Regions from separate parts of the Arthrobacter sp. 05T410 genome, predicted to be linked through region 2. Evidence: predicted binding sites of a transcription regulator. Region 2 holds the regulator's gene; each other region holds the start of a gene.

Region 1 (3,272 bases), on a different contig from region 2:
TCGGGCTCTCGCCCGGCTCGTCGGCCTGGAACAGTTCCAGCGGGTCCTGGCCGAAGGCGCCGGCCGGAATGGCGAAGCCCAGGTGCGTCCATGCCGGCGCCAGGGCTATCCGGCCGCGCGGCGTCCGGCCCAGGAGTCCTTCGCGCACCAGATAGGGCTCGGCGACCGTTTCCACGGTCTCCGTTTCCTCGCCGACGGCGATCGCGAGCGTGGACAGGCCTACCGGGCCGCCGCCGAACTTGGTGATGAGGGCCTCGAGAACGGCACGGTCCAGCCGGTCCAGGCCCCGCTTGTCCACCTCATACATGTCCAGGGCCGCGGAGGCCGCCCGCGCGTCGATTTGCTCGATGCCGTGCACGAGCGCCCAGTCCCGGACCCGGCGCAGGAGCCGGTTGGCGATGCGCGGCGTGCCCCGGGACCGGCCGGCAATCTCGCTGAATCCGGCGGAGTTGACCTTCAGGTCCAGCAGGCCGGCGGAGCGGCGCAGGACCAGTTCCAGCTCCTCGACGGAGTAAAACTCGAGGTGGCCGGTGAAACCGAACCGGTCCCGCAGCGGGCCGGGAAGGAGGCCGGCCCGCGTGGTGGCGCCGACGAGCGTGAAGGGCGGCAGCTCCAGCGGAATGGCCGTGGCGCCGGCGCCCTTGCCGACGACGATATCGACGCGGAAATCTTCCATCGCCATGTACAGCATTTCCTCGGCCGGCCGGGACATGCGGTGGATTTCATCCAGGAACAGGACCTCGCCCTCAGAGAGTGAGGACAGGATGGCCGCAAGGTCGCCCGCGTGTTGGATGGCCGGGCCGCTGCTGATCCGCAGCGGAACGTTCATTTCGGCGGCGATGATCATGGACAGTGTGGTCTTGCCCAGGCCGGGAGGGCCCGAGAGCAGCACGTGGTCCGCGCTGCGCCCACGCATGCGCGAGGCCTCCAACACGAGGGAGAGCTGCTTGCGGACCCGGTGCTGGCCCACGAAGTCGTGCAGGTTCTTGGGCCGCAGGGCGGCTTCGATGACCCGCTCCTCCGGTTCCTCTCCCCCGGCGACGATCGACGGCTCAGCCACGCGCGCCTACCCGGTTCCCGGCGCGGGCGCCGTCCTGGCCCAGCCAGCGCAGCGTCGCGCGGAGAATCTCCGCCACATTGCCGTTCGCCGCGAGGTCCGGGGAATCGGCAAGGGACTTGTCGATGCTGGCCGTGGCATCCTTTTCGGACCAGCCCAGGCTGGTCATCGCGGCCACCACCTGCGGCTTCCAGACGGATTCGGCGGACACGGCCGCGACAGGCGCGCCGGCGGTGCCGTGCGGCACAAGCTTGCCGGCTAGTTCGAGCACGATCCGGCCGGCCACCTTCGGTCCGATGCCGGGGACCTTCGTGAAGGCCTTGCCGTCGCCGGAGTGGGCGGCCACCCGGATGGCTTCGGGCTCGTGGACGGCCAGCACCGCCAGTGCGAGGCGGGGACCGACTCCGCTGACGCTGAGGAGCACATCAAACACCTCGCGTTCGTCATCGCTGGCGAAGCCGAACAGGGTCAGCGAGTCTTCCCGCACGATCAGGGACGTGAATAGCTTTCCCTCCTCACCCACCCGGAGGCCGCTGAGGGTCTGCGGTGTGGCGTTGACGCTCATGCCGGCGCCGTTGAGGTCGATCACGGCGGAGGACAGGCCAACATGCGCAACGGTTCCGCGAAGAAAACTGATCAAGGCCGGGCTCCTGGTCTAACTGGCGTCTACAACTGGGTGATGAAAGAACGTACAGCCGGGCACGCCGGCTATCCGAACATATCTACGAATACCCTACCAAGCCCCGCGGCGTCACAGCCGGACATTCAGCGCGCACGGCGCGCTTTTGCCTCCGCGTCCGCCCACGCCCGCTGCGCCGGAGTGAGGGACTGGCTGCCCGGCCCAGTCGTGGCTACGGCGGCCCCGCTGCCGGCCCGCCAGGCGTGGGTGATGGCCAACGCAAGGGCGTCGGCGGCGTCGGCAGGGCGCGGAGGCGCGTCCAGCCGGAGGATCTTGGTCACCAGCTTGGTGACCGCATCCTTGTTCGAGGTCCCGCTTCCCGTCACGGCTGCCTTGACCTCGGACGGGGTGTGCAGAGCCACCGGGATGCCACGGCGCGCGGCGGCCGCAATGACCACACCGGAGGCCTGCGCCACCCCCATGACCGTGCTGACGTTGAGCTGGGAAAAGACCCGCTCCACGGCGAGGACCTGGGGTTGGTAGCGGTCCAGCCACTCGTCGATGGACGTGGCGATGACCAGCAGCCGCTGGTCCAGGCTCTCCTCGGGTGAGGTGCCCACAACGCCGAAGGCCACCAAAGTGGCCCGCCGGTTCCGCTCGACGTCGACAACGCCGATCCCGCAACGGGTGAGGCCCGGGTCGACCCCCAACACGCGCAGCGTCACGGTTGGGCCGTCAAGACCGGGCCCCAAAAGTCACGTTTGGGTGAGCGGGTCACTCGGCTTCCAGTGCGGCCTGCACTTCGTCGCTGAGGTCGGCGTTGCTGTACACGTTCTGGACGTCGTCGAGCTCTTCCAGGGCGTCCACCAGCTTCATGAACTTCTTGGCGGCATCAAGGTCCAGCGGCACCTGCATGGACGGCACAAACTCGGCCTCGTCGGTGTCGTACTCAATGCCGGCTTCCGTGAGGGCATCGCGGATGGCCTGGAGGTCGGTCGGCTCGGAGTGGATCTCGAAGCTGTCGCCGTTGTCCTTGACTTCCTCGGCCCCGGCATCCAGCACGGCCATCAGGACGTCGTCCTCGGCCAGGCCGTTCTTCGGCAGCGAGACGACGCCCTTGCGGGAGAAGAGGTAGCTGACGGAGCCGGGATCGGCGATCGTGCCGCCGTTGCGGGAGATGGCGAGCCGGACCTCGGAGGCGGCACGGTTCTTGTTGTCCGTGAGGCACTCGATCAGCAGCGCGGAACCCTGCGGGCCGCGGCACTCGTACATGATTTCGGTGTAATCGACGACCTCGCCGGTGAGCCCGGCGCCGCGCTTGATGGCGCGGTCGATATTGTCAGCGGGCACCGACGTCTTTTTCGCCTTGGTGACGGCCAGTTCCAAGCTGGGGTTGCCGGAGAGGTCGGGGCCGCCCATGCGCGCGGCGACTTCGATGTTCTTGATCAGCTTGGCGAACGACTTGGCCCGGCGGCTGTCAAGGATGGCCTTCTTGTGCTTGGTCGTCGCCCATTTGGAGTGGCCTGACATGCTTTACGCTTCTCCTCTGATCATTCGAATAAACAGTTCATGCACGCGCTTCTCCCCCGTCACTTC
Region 2 (3,272 bases):
CTTCAGGACCGCGTCACGGGCGCGGTCTCGGGCCAGCTCTCCGTGGCGATGGTGCACGCCGCCGCGTCCGGGGCCCGGAAGCACACGGGCATCACCGTGGATGCGCTGAACAATGCCGCCGCCCACCTGGAGCTCGCCATCGACGGCGTCCCCAGCGGGCTGATGCCCAACGGCCTGAACAGCGAGCAGCTGGACTGCATCGACCAACTGCGCGACGCGTGCCGCGCCGCCCTGTCCGATTCCAAGGGGGACAGCTCCGTGTCGGCGGACGGCGGACGGCAGCTGGCCCGCTCGCGCCTCATGGTCATCCTGGAGCTCTGTGAACGCCTCCTGGCCGCGCGCGAAAACCGCGAAGTCGTGTGGTTCTCCCGCAACAGCAGCTTCGACCCGGCGCAGGGCTACTCCCAGCCGGACGAGAGCGCGCCGGCGTTGATCAATGTTGCCCCGCTGAGCGTCGCAGGGCGCTTGCGCGAGGGCCTGTTCGCGGACCACACCGTCATCCTGACCTCGGCCACACTGGCCATCGGCGCTGCCTTCGAACCCGCCGCCGGCGGCCTGGGCCTGGTTGGCAACGGCGCCCCGAGCTGGACCGGCGTCGACGTCGGCTCCCCGTTCGACTACCCGAAGCAGGGCATCCTCTACGTAGCCCGGCACCTGCCCAAACCCGGCCGCGGAACGTCCCCCGAGGCCCTGGACGAACTCGAGAAGCTGATCCGCGCCTCCGGCGGAGGCGCCCTGTGCCTGTTCTCCTCGCGGCGCGCCGCAGAGGAAGCAGCCGAGGCCATGCGGCCCCGGCTGGGCCTCAGCATCCTGTGCCAGGGGGAGTCGACCATGACGGCGCTCGTGCGGCAGTTTGCCGACGAACCTGACACGTGTTTGTTCGGCACCATGTCCCTCTGGCAGGGCGTCGACGTCCCTGGCGTGTCCTGCCGGCTGGTGGTCATCGACCGGATTCCCTTCCCGCGGCCGGACGACCCGCTGATGACGGCACGTTCGCGGGCCGTGGCCCAGTCCGGCGGCAATGGCTTCATGGCCGTCTCGGCCACGCATGCCGCCATCCGCCTCGCGCAGGGCGCCGGACGGCTGATCCGCTCGACCTCGGATAAGGGCGTGGTGGCAGTGCTGGATTCGCGGCTCTCCACGGAGCGTTACGGCGGCTTCCTGCGCGCCGCGCTGCCGCCGTTCTGGCCCACCACCGATTCATCGATAGCCATGGCAGCCCTGAAGCGCCTGGCGAAAGACTCCGCGAAAGCTTAAGTCCCAAACCGGGGCCGTCACCCTGCGCCGGAAATCGGCCGCGGGGTGGCCGCTCCGAACTGGCGGCATGGCCCGGGATGGCTAAGGGGAGCGCAGTTTAGAGTGAGCGCAGTTTAGAGGGAGCGCAGTACCGATACGACCTTGCCCATGATGACGGCGTGGTCGCCCAGGATGGGCTCGTACTGGGTGTTTTGCGGCAACAGCCACGTGTGGCCGTCCCGCTGGCGGAAGGTCTTGACCGTGGCTTCGTCGTCCAGCAGGGCGGCGACGATATCGCCGTTCACGGCATCACCCTGGCGGCGGACAACCACCCAGTCGCCGTCGCAGATGGCGGCGTCGATCATCGAGTCGCCGGCCACCTTGAGCATGAAGAGTTCGCCATGGCCCACGAGTTGGCGGGGCAGCGGCATGACGTCCTCCACCACCTGGTCCGCGAGGATCGGCCCGCCGGCGGCGATGCGTCCGACGAACGGCACCATTGCCGTGTCAGTGGCGCTGGCGAGCTCGGTTACCGACAGGCCGCCGACGGCCCGCAAGGGGCTGGACTTCTCGATACCAGATATCGGTGTGGCCCCCTCGTCCAGGGTCAGCGGCATGAGTACTTCCATGGCCCGGGGCCGCTTCGGATCGCGCCGCAGGTAGCCGAGCTTTTCCAGTTGGGAGAGCTGGTGGGTCACGCTCGACAGGCTGGCGAGACCGACGGTGTCGCCGATTTCGCGCATGGACGGCGGGTAGCCCTTGTCCGTGACGGACCGCTGGATGGTCTCCAGGATTTTCTTTTGCCGGACGGTGAGGCTCTTGGGGGCCCGGGCGGGCTGCGGGCTCCGTGGGGTGGCCCTGCCGCCGGTGGCTTGTGCTGCCATGTTCGCCAACGCCTTTCCGTTCCGCCCGGCTGCCGTGGCTGCTGTCACCGGGAACTTCCGGCCTGAAATGTCAGACCCTGCTGATCAACTACGAATGAATTCCCACTGTTAGTTCGAAAGTGGGAGTTCGAAAGTGGTTGTCCTGTCCCTCAAAAATAGGCCAGCCGCAGACCTTTTTCAAACATTTGTTCTAGCGAGTCTCGACATCGTTCGTTAGTAAGTGCTAAAACAGAACCAGCAAGATTCGAATATGTGTTCGATTCCGACGATCTGGGTTCGCAGGCAATGTTCGGTTCTATGTTCGAAGGTTCGGCCGGTTGGCGGCGAGTACGTGAGTACGCCGGGCGGCAACTTATGGTCCAGGAGGGCTCAGTTCATGTCAGTTTCAAGCGCGTTTGACGGCACTAACATTCAGGGCGTCACGACCCGCCACCGTGGTGTTGGTCCGGGTGGCGCAGCGGATAGCCGCAGCATCGGACGCGGCAGCCTCGCCCAAAGCGGTTCCAGTCACGGCAACGTGTACCCGCTCAACGCCAGGCGCCGCGGCTCCGCGCAGTCGCGGGCGCAGCAAGGAGCCGCCGCCGCGGTTTCCGGCGGCCGGACCAAGCAGCCGCCGCTTCGGCTCACCCGGCGCGGACGCTTCGTCTTTTTCGGCGTCCCCCTGATTCTGCTGGCGGCGTTCATCCTGTCCTTCAGCGGATTCCTCAACGCTCCCGCGAAAGCGGCAGATTCCGCAGACCAGCTCTCGGTGACGCCGACCGTATCCGTCACAGTCCAACCGGGGGAGTCCCTCTGGGCCATTGCCGGGTCGGTGGCCCCGGAGCGCGATCCCCGCGATGTTGTGGCCGATATCGTGCAGTTGAACAATCTGGACGCCGCGCGTGTGATGCCGGGCCAGCAACTGTTTGTTCCGTCCAAGTAGCCACCCCCGGGTGCCGTCGCGGGCGTCACAGTTTCAGCGCCCGTCCCGCTACCACTTAAACTGGTCACGTGACTGACCAGCTTGAGCGCCTCAACCGACTGCCCCTCCGAACCAATCTGCGTGGCCTGCGTCCGTATGGCGCGCCGCAGCTGGACGTCCCCATCCTGCTCAACGTCAACGAGAACACCCATGGGGTCCCGGCCGATGTCCGCGCCGCGATTACCGAAGCC
Region 3 (3,272 bases), on a different contig from region 2:
GGTGGTGTCGAGCCCTCTTGAGCGTTGTCAGCAGACCGCCCAGCTCATCCTCGATCGCCAGGCTGGCACGCCGTACGCGCCGGTCGATCTCGATCTCACCGAGTGCGATTACGGCCAGTGGCAGGGCCGCACGCTCAGTGATCTCGCGACCGAGGATTTCTGGCCGGTTGTGCAGTCGCAACCGTCCGCCGTCGTCTTTCCCGGCGGTGAATCCATGGCCGCGATGCAGGCTCGGTCGGTGGCAGCGATTCGACGCCACGATGCAGCCTTCGAAGCCGAGTACGGGCCAGGGGCCGTGTGGGTGGCGGTGAGTCACGGTGACATCATCAAGTCAATCCTCGCCGACGCGCTCGGCATGCACCTTGACCTGTTCCAGCGTATTAACGTAGGCCCCGCCTCCGTATCGATCGTGCGCTACGGCGCTAGTCGGCCGAGCGTCTACGCGACCAACACCGACGCGGGTGACCTGTCGTGGCTGTCGAACGGCATCCACTCTGGCGATGCGCCGGTGGGCGGCGGTGCAGGGCAAAAGGCGCCATGAACCTCATGTGCCTAAAATACTGACATGCCTACACGTGTTCACGAGTTTGCCTGGCCTGATCGAATCGTCGTCGGCACCATTGGCCTTCCAGGGGCGCGCACATTCTACCTGCAGGTGCGCGCAGGGACGCAGATCGTGAGTATTGCCCTGGAGAAGCAGCAGTCGGCTCTGCTCGCGGAGAAGATCGACGAAATTCTCGACCAGCTCATCACCGTCGAGGGCAACCCCTTCAGCGTTCCCACGAGCACTCCCATTGAACTTGTCGACAATGACCAGCTCGAGGCCGTTCAGGAGCAGTTTCGCACCGGCGCCATGAGCTTAGGTTGGGACCCAACCACGGCCCAGGTCGTAATAGAGGCCTACCCCATCGCCGATGTCGATGCTGATGACAACGAGGAACCGCTTGATGAGGGCGGCGCTAACGAGTCCGAAATGCTGCTGGTGCGAATGCCGGTCGGCACCGCCCGCGCATTCGCCAAGCGCACCCGTGAGATCGTGGGCGCCGGGCGTCCGACGTGCCCGCTCTGCGGTTACCCCATAGACGCCGACGGGCACATCTGCACCCTTCCCGAGGTCTGATGCCAGCGCCGGACCTAGTGACCGCCGAGCTGACGCTCACCGGACGCATCACGACGGCTTCAAACGCTACATTTCTGGGCAGCATCGGCGACGTGGTGGTCGTCTATAAGCCGATAGCAGGCGAAAGTCCGCTGTGGGATTTTCCCCACGGCACCCTGGCTCACCGGGAGGTGGCCGCCTACCTGGTCTCGCAAGTCTTAGGCTGGGACGTGGTGCCGCGCACCTGGCTGCGCGATGGTCCTTTGGGCGAAGGAATGGTGCAGCTCTGGCAGGAGCAAGACCCCGCCCAAAGCGCCGTGAACCTGGTCGCGACGGACCAGGTGCCGGAGACGGGCTGGAAACATGTTCTCGAGGGACGGGATGAGAACGGACGGATGGTCGCCCTCGTTCACGAAGACTCGCCAGCGCTCAGACGCATGGCGGTGTTCGACATGGTCGTCAACAACGCCGACCGCAAAGGCGACCACATTCTTGCCATGACGGACGGACACCGGCACGGCGTGGACCATGGGCTCACCTTTCACCGTGACCACAAGCTGCGCACGGTGCTGTGGGGATGGCTGGGAGACGCTCTGACCGCCGAGGAACGCGACGGCATCGATCGTGTCAGCGAAGGACTGCACGGTGGGCTGGGCCGAAACCTGGCGGACTTGCTCAGCGCCGAAGAAATCGCATCGCTCGCCGCGCGCTGCGCACGGTTGCGCTTGGCAGGGCGGTTTCCGGCTCCGAGCGGTGAGATGTCGGCGGTGCCCTGGCCGCTGTTCTAAGGGAATTGCGGCTCAACTGTCAAAATTTGGCTGCCCATACGCCGATAACAGCGCCTACGCTCAACCAAGCCCGCGGGCCCCACCTTCCGCAGACGACACGCCGAGCGTCCCATATACAGCTCCCCTTCAGTCAGGTGTTGCGATATTGAGGAGAAACCGCGCTGCCCACGCAGCCGAGGGATATGGGCAGAGTCCATCTTTTGTCGGTCCATCCGGCTACACTGAATGCATCGAACATATATTCGAATAAGGGTGTGTTGTGGGCGTTGTTGTCGGTCCCCGCGTGATAGACGCGGGCATGTCGTTGCTGTCGGTGCTGATCTCTCCGGTCCCCGTCGCGGCCGGGTATCCATCGCCGGCGCAGGACTACTTTGATGGGCGGATTGACCTGAACGAGCATCTGATCAAGGACATCACCAGCACGTACGTCGTGCGGGTCTCCGGAGACTCTATGGAACGCGCCGGCATCAGCGACGGCGATGAGCTGATCGTCAACCGTGCCCTGGAACCGGTGGACGGGTCCGTGGTCGTTGCGGTCCTGGACGGGGAGCTGACCATCAAACGGCTGCGGATCACGGGAACCGGGGTGGTGCTGCAGGCGGAGAATCCGGCCTACCCGGACATCCGCGTTCCGTCCGTGTCGGATCTGGTCATCTGGGGTGTCGCGACCCGCTGCCTGCACCATGTTTGAGGCACACCATGTCTAAGCCCTCCCCGATGCGGCGGATGCCGCAGATCGCGCACGTGGATGTGAACTGCTTCTATGCCTCGGCCGAGCGGGTATTCGACCCGTCCCTCGAAGGCCGGCCCGTCGTCGTACTGTCCAACAACGACGGGTGCGCCGTCACCCGGTCCCCGGAAGCCAAGGCTCTCGGCATCGGCCTCGGTGAACCATGGTTCAAACTCGCCCCGCGGGCTAAGGAGTGGGGACTTGTTGCCCTCTCGAGCAACTACGAGCTTTACGGGGACATCAGCGCCCGGGTGATGGAACTGCTGGGCCGCTACAGCGCTTGGTTGGAGGTTTACAGCATCGACGAGGCCTTCCTGGGCGTCAAAGGCGCGCCGGGGGACCTGCTGGTCCTGGGCCAGACCATGAAGGCAGCCGTGCGGCGCAACGTGGGGGTTCCGGTGTGCGTCGGGATCGCCGGGACCAAGACCCTCGCGAAACTGGCCAACAAATGGGCAAAGCACAACCCGGCCTTCGACGGGGTCTGCCACTGGGACTCCGTGCCCGCCGCCACCAGGGAAGCGCTGATGGGCCGGCTGTCTGTGATCGAAATCTGGGGCGTCGCGACGCGCCTGACCAAACGCCTCAACGCCTTAGGGCTTCAGTCCATCCTTGACCTGTCCCGGGCCGACCCGGTGATGATCCGGGACCGCTTCTC

What was found. The regulator LexA, encoded in region 2, represses DNA repair genes until DNA is damaged. The targets are predictions, from matches to a motif close to TCGAACANNTGTTCGA.
Region 1: the regulator LexA is predicted to act here: its motif matches at 1,770-1,785, upstream of ruvA (Holliday junction branch migration protein RuvA).
Region 3: the regulator LexA is predicted to act here: its motif matches at 2,118-2,133, upstream of AC1DFR_RS00920 (LexA family protein).

Annotation. Positions count from the first base shown of each region.
Region 1 covers NZ_JBFTLP010000031.1:18,272-21,543, reverse strand. The annotation lists gene ruvB (Holliday junction branch migration DNA helicase RuvB) at 1-1,060, opposite strand, end outside; gene ruvA (Holliday junction branch migration protein RuvA) at 1,053-1,697, opposite strand; gene ruvC (crossover junction endodeoxyribonuclease RuvC) at 1,823-2,401, opposite strand; gene AC1DFR_RS21115 (YebC/PmpR family DNA-binding transcriptional regulator) at 2,451-3,206, opposite strand; gene pdxT (pyridoxal 5'-phosphate synthase glutaminase subunit PdxT) at 3,210-3,272, opposite strand, start outside.
Region 2 covers NZ_JBFTLP010000002.1:425,323-428,594, forward strand. The annotation lists gene AC1DFR_RS04370 (ATP-dependent DNA helicase) at 1-1,257, shown strand, start outside; gene lexA (transcriptional repressor LexA) at 1,371-2,120, opposite strand; gene AC1DFR_RS04380 (LysM peptidoglycan-binding domain-containing protein) at 2,638-3,042, shown strand; gene AC1DFR_RS04385 (histidinol-phosphate transaminase) at 3,111-3,272, shown strand, end outside.
Region 3 covers NZ_JBFTLP010000001.1:179,003-182,274, reverse strand. The annotation lists gene AC1DFR_RS00935 (histidine phosphatase family protein) at 1-541, shown strand, start outside; gene AC1DFR_RS00930 (DUF3090 domain-containing protein) at 566-1,120, shown strand; gene AC1DFR_RS00925 (SCO1664 family protein) at 1,120-1,887, shown strand; gene AC1DFR_RS00920 (LexA family protein) at 2,147-2,578, shown strand; gene AC1DFR_RS00915 (Y-family DNA polymerase) at 2,587-3,272, shown strand, end outside.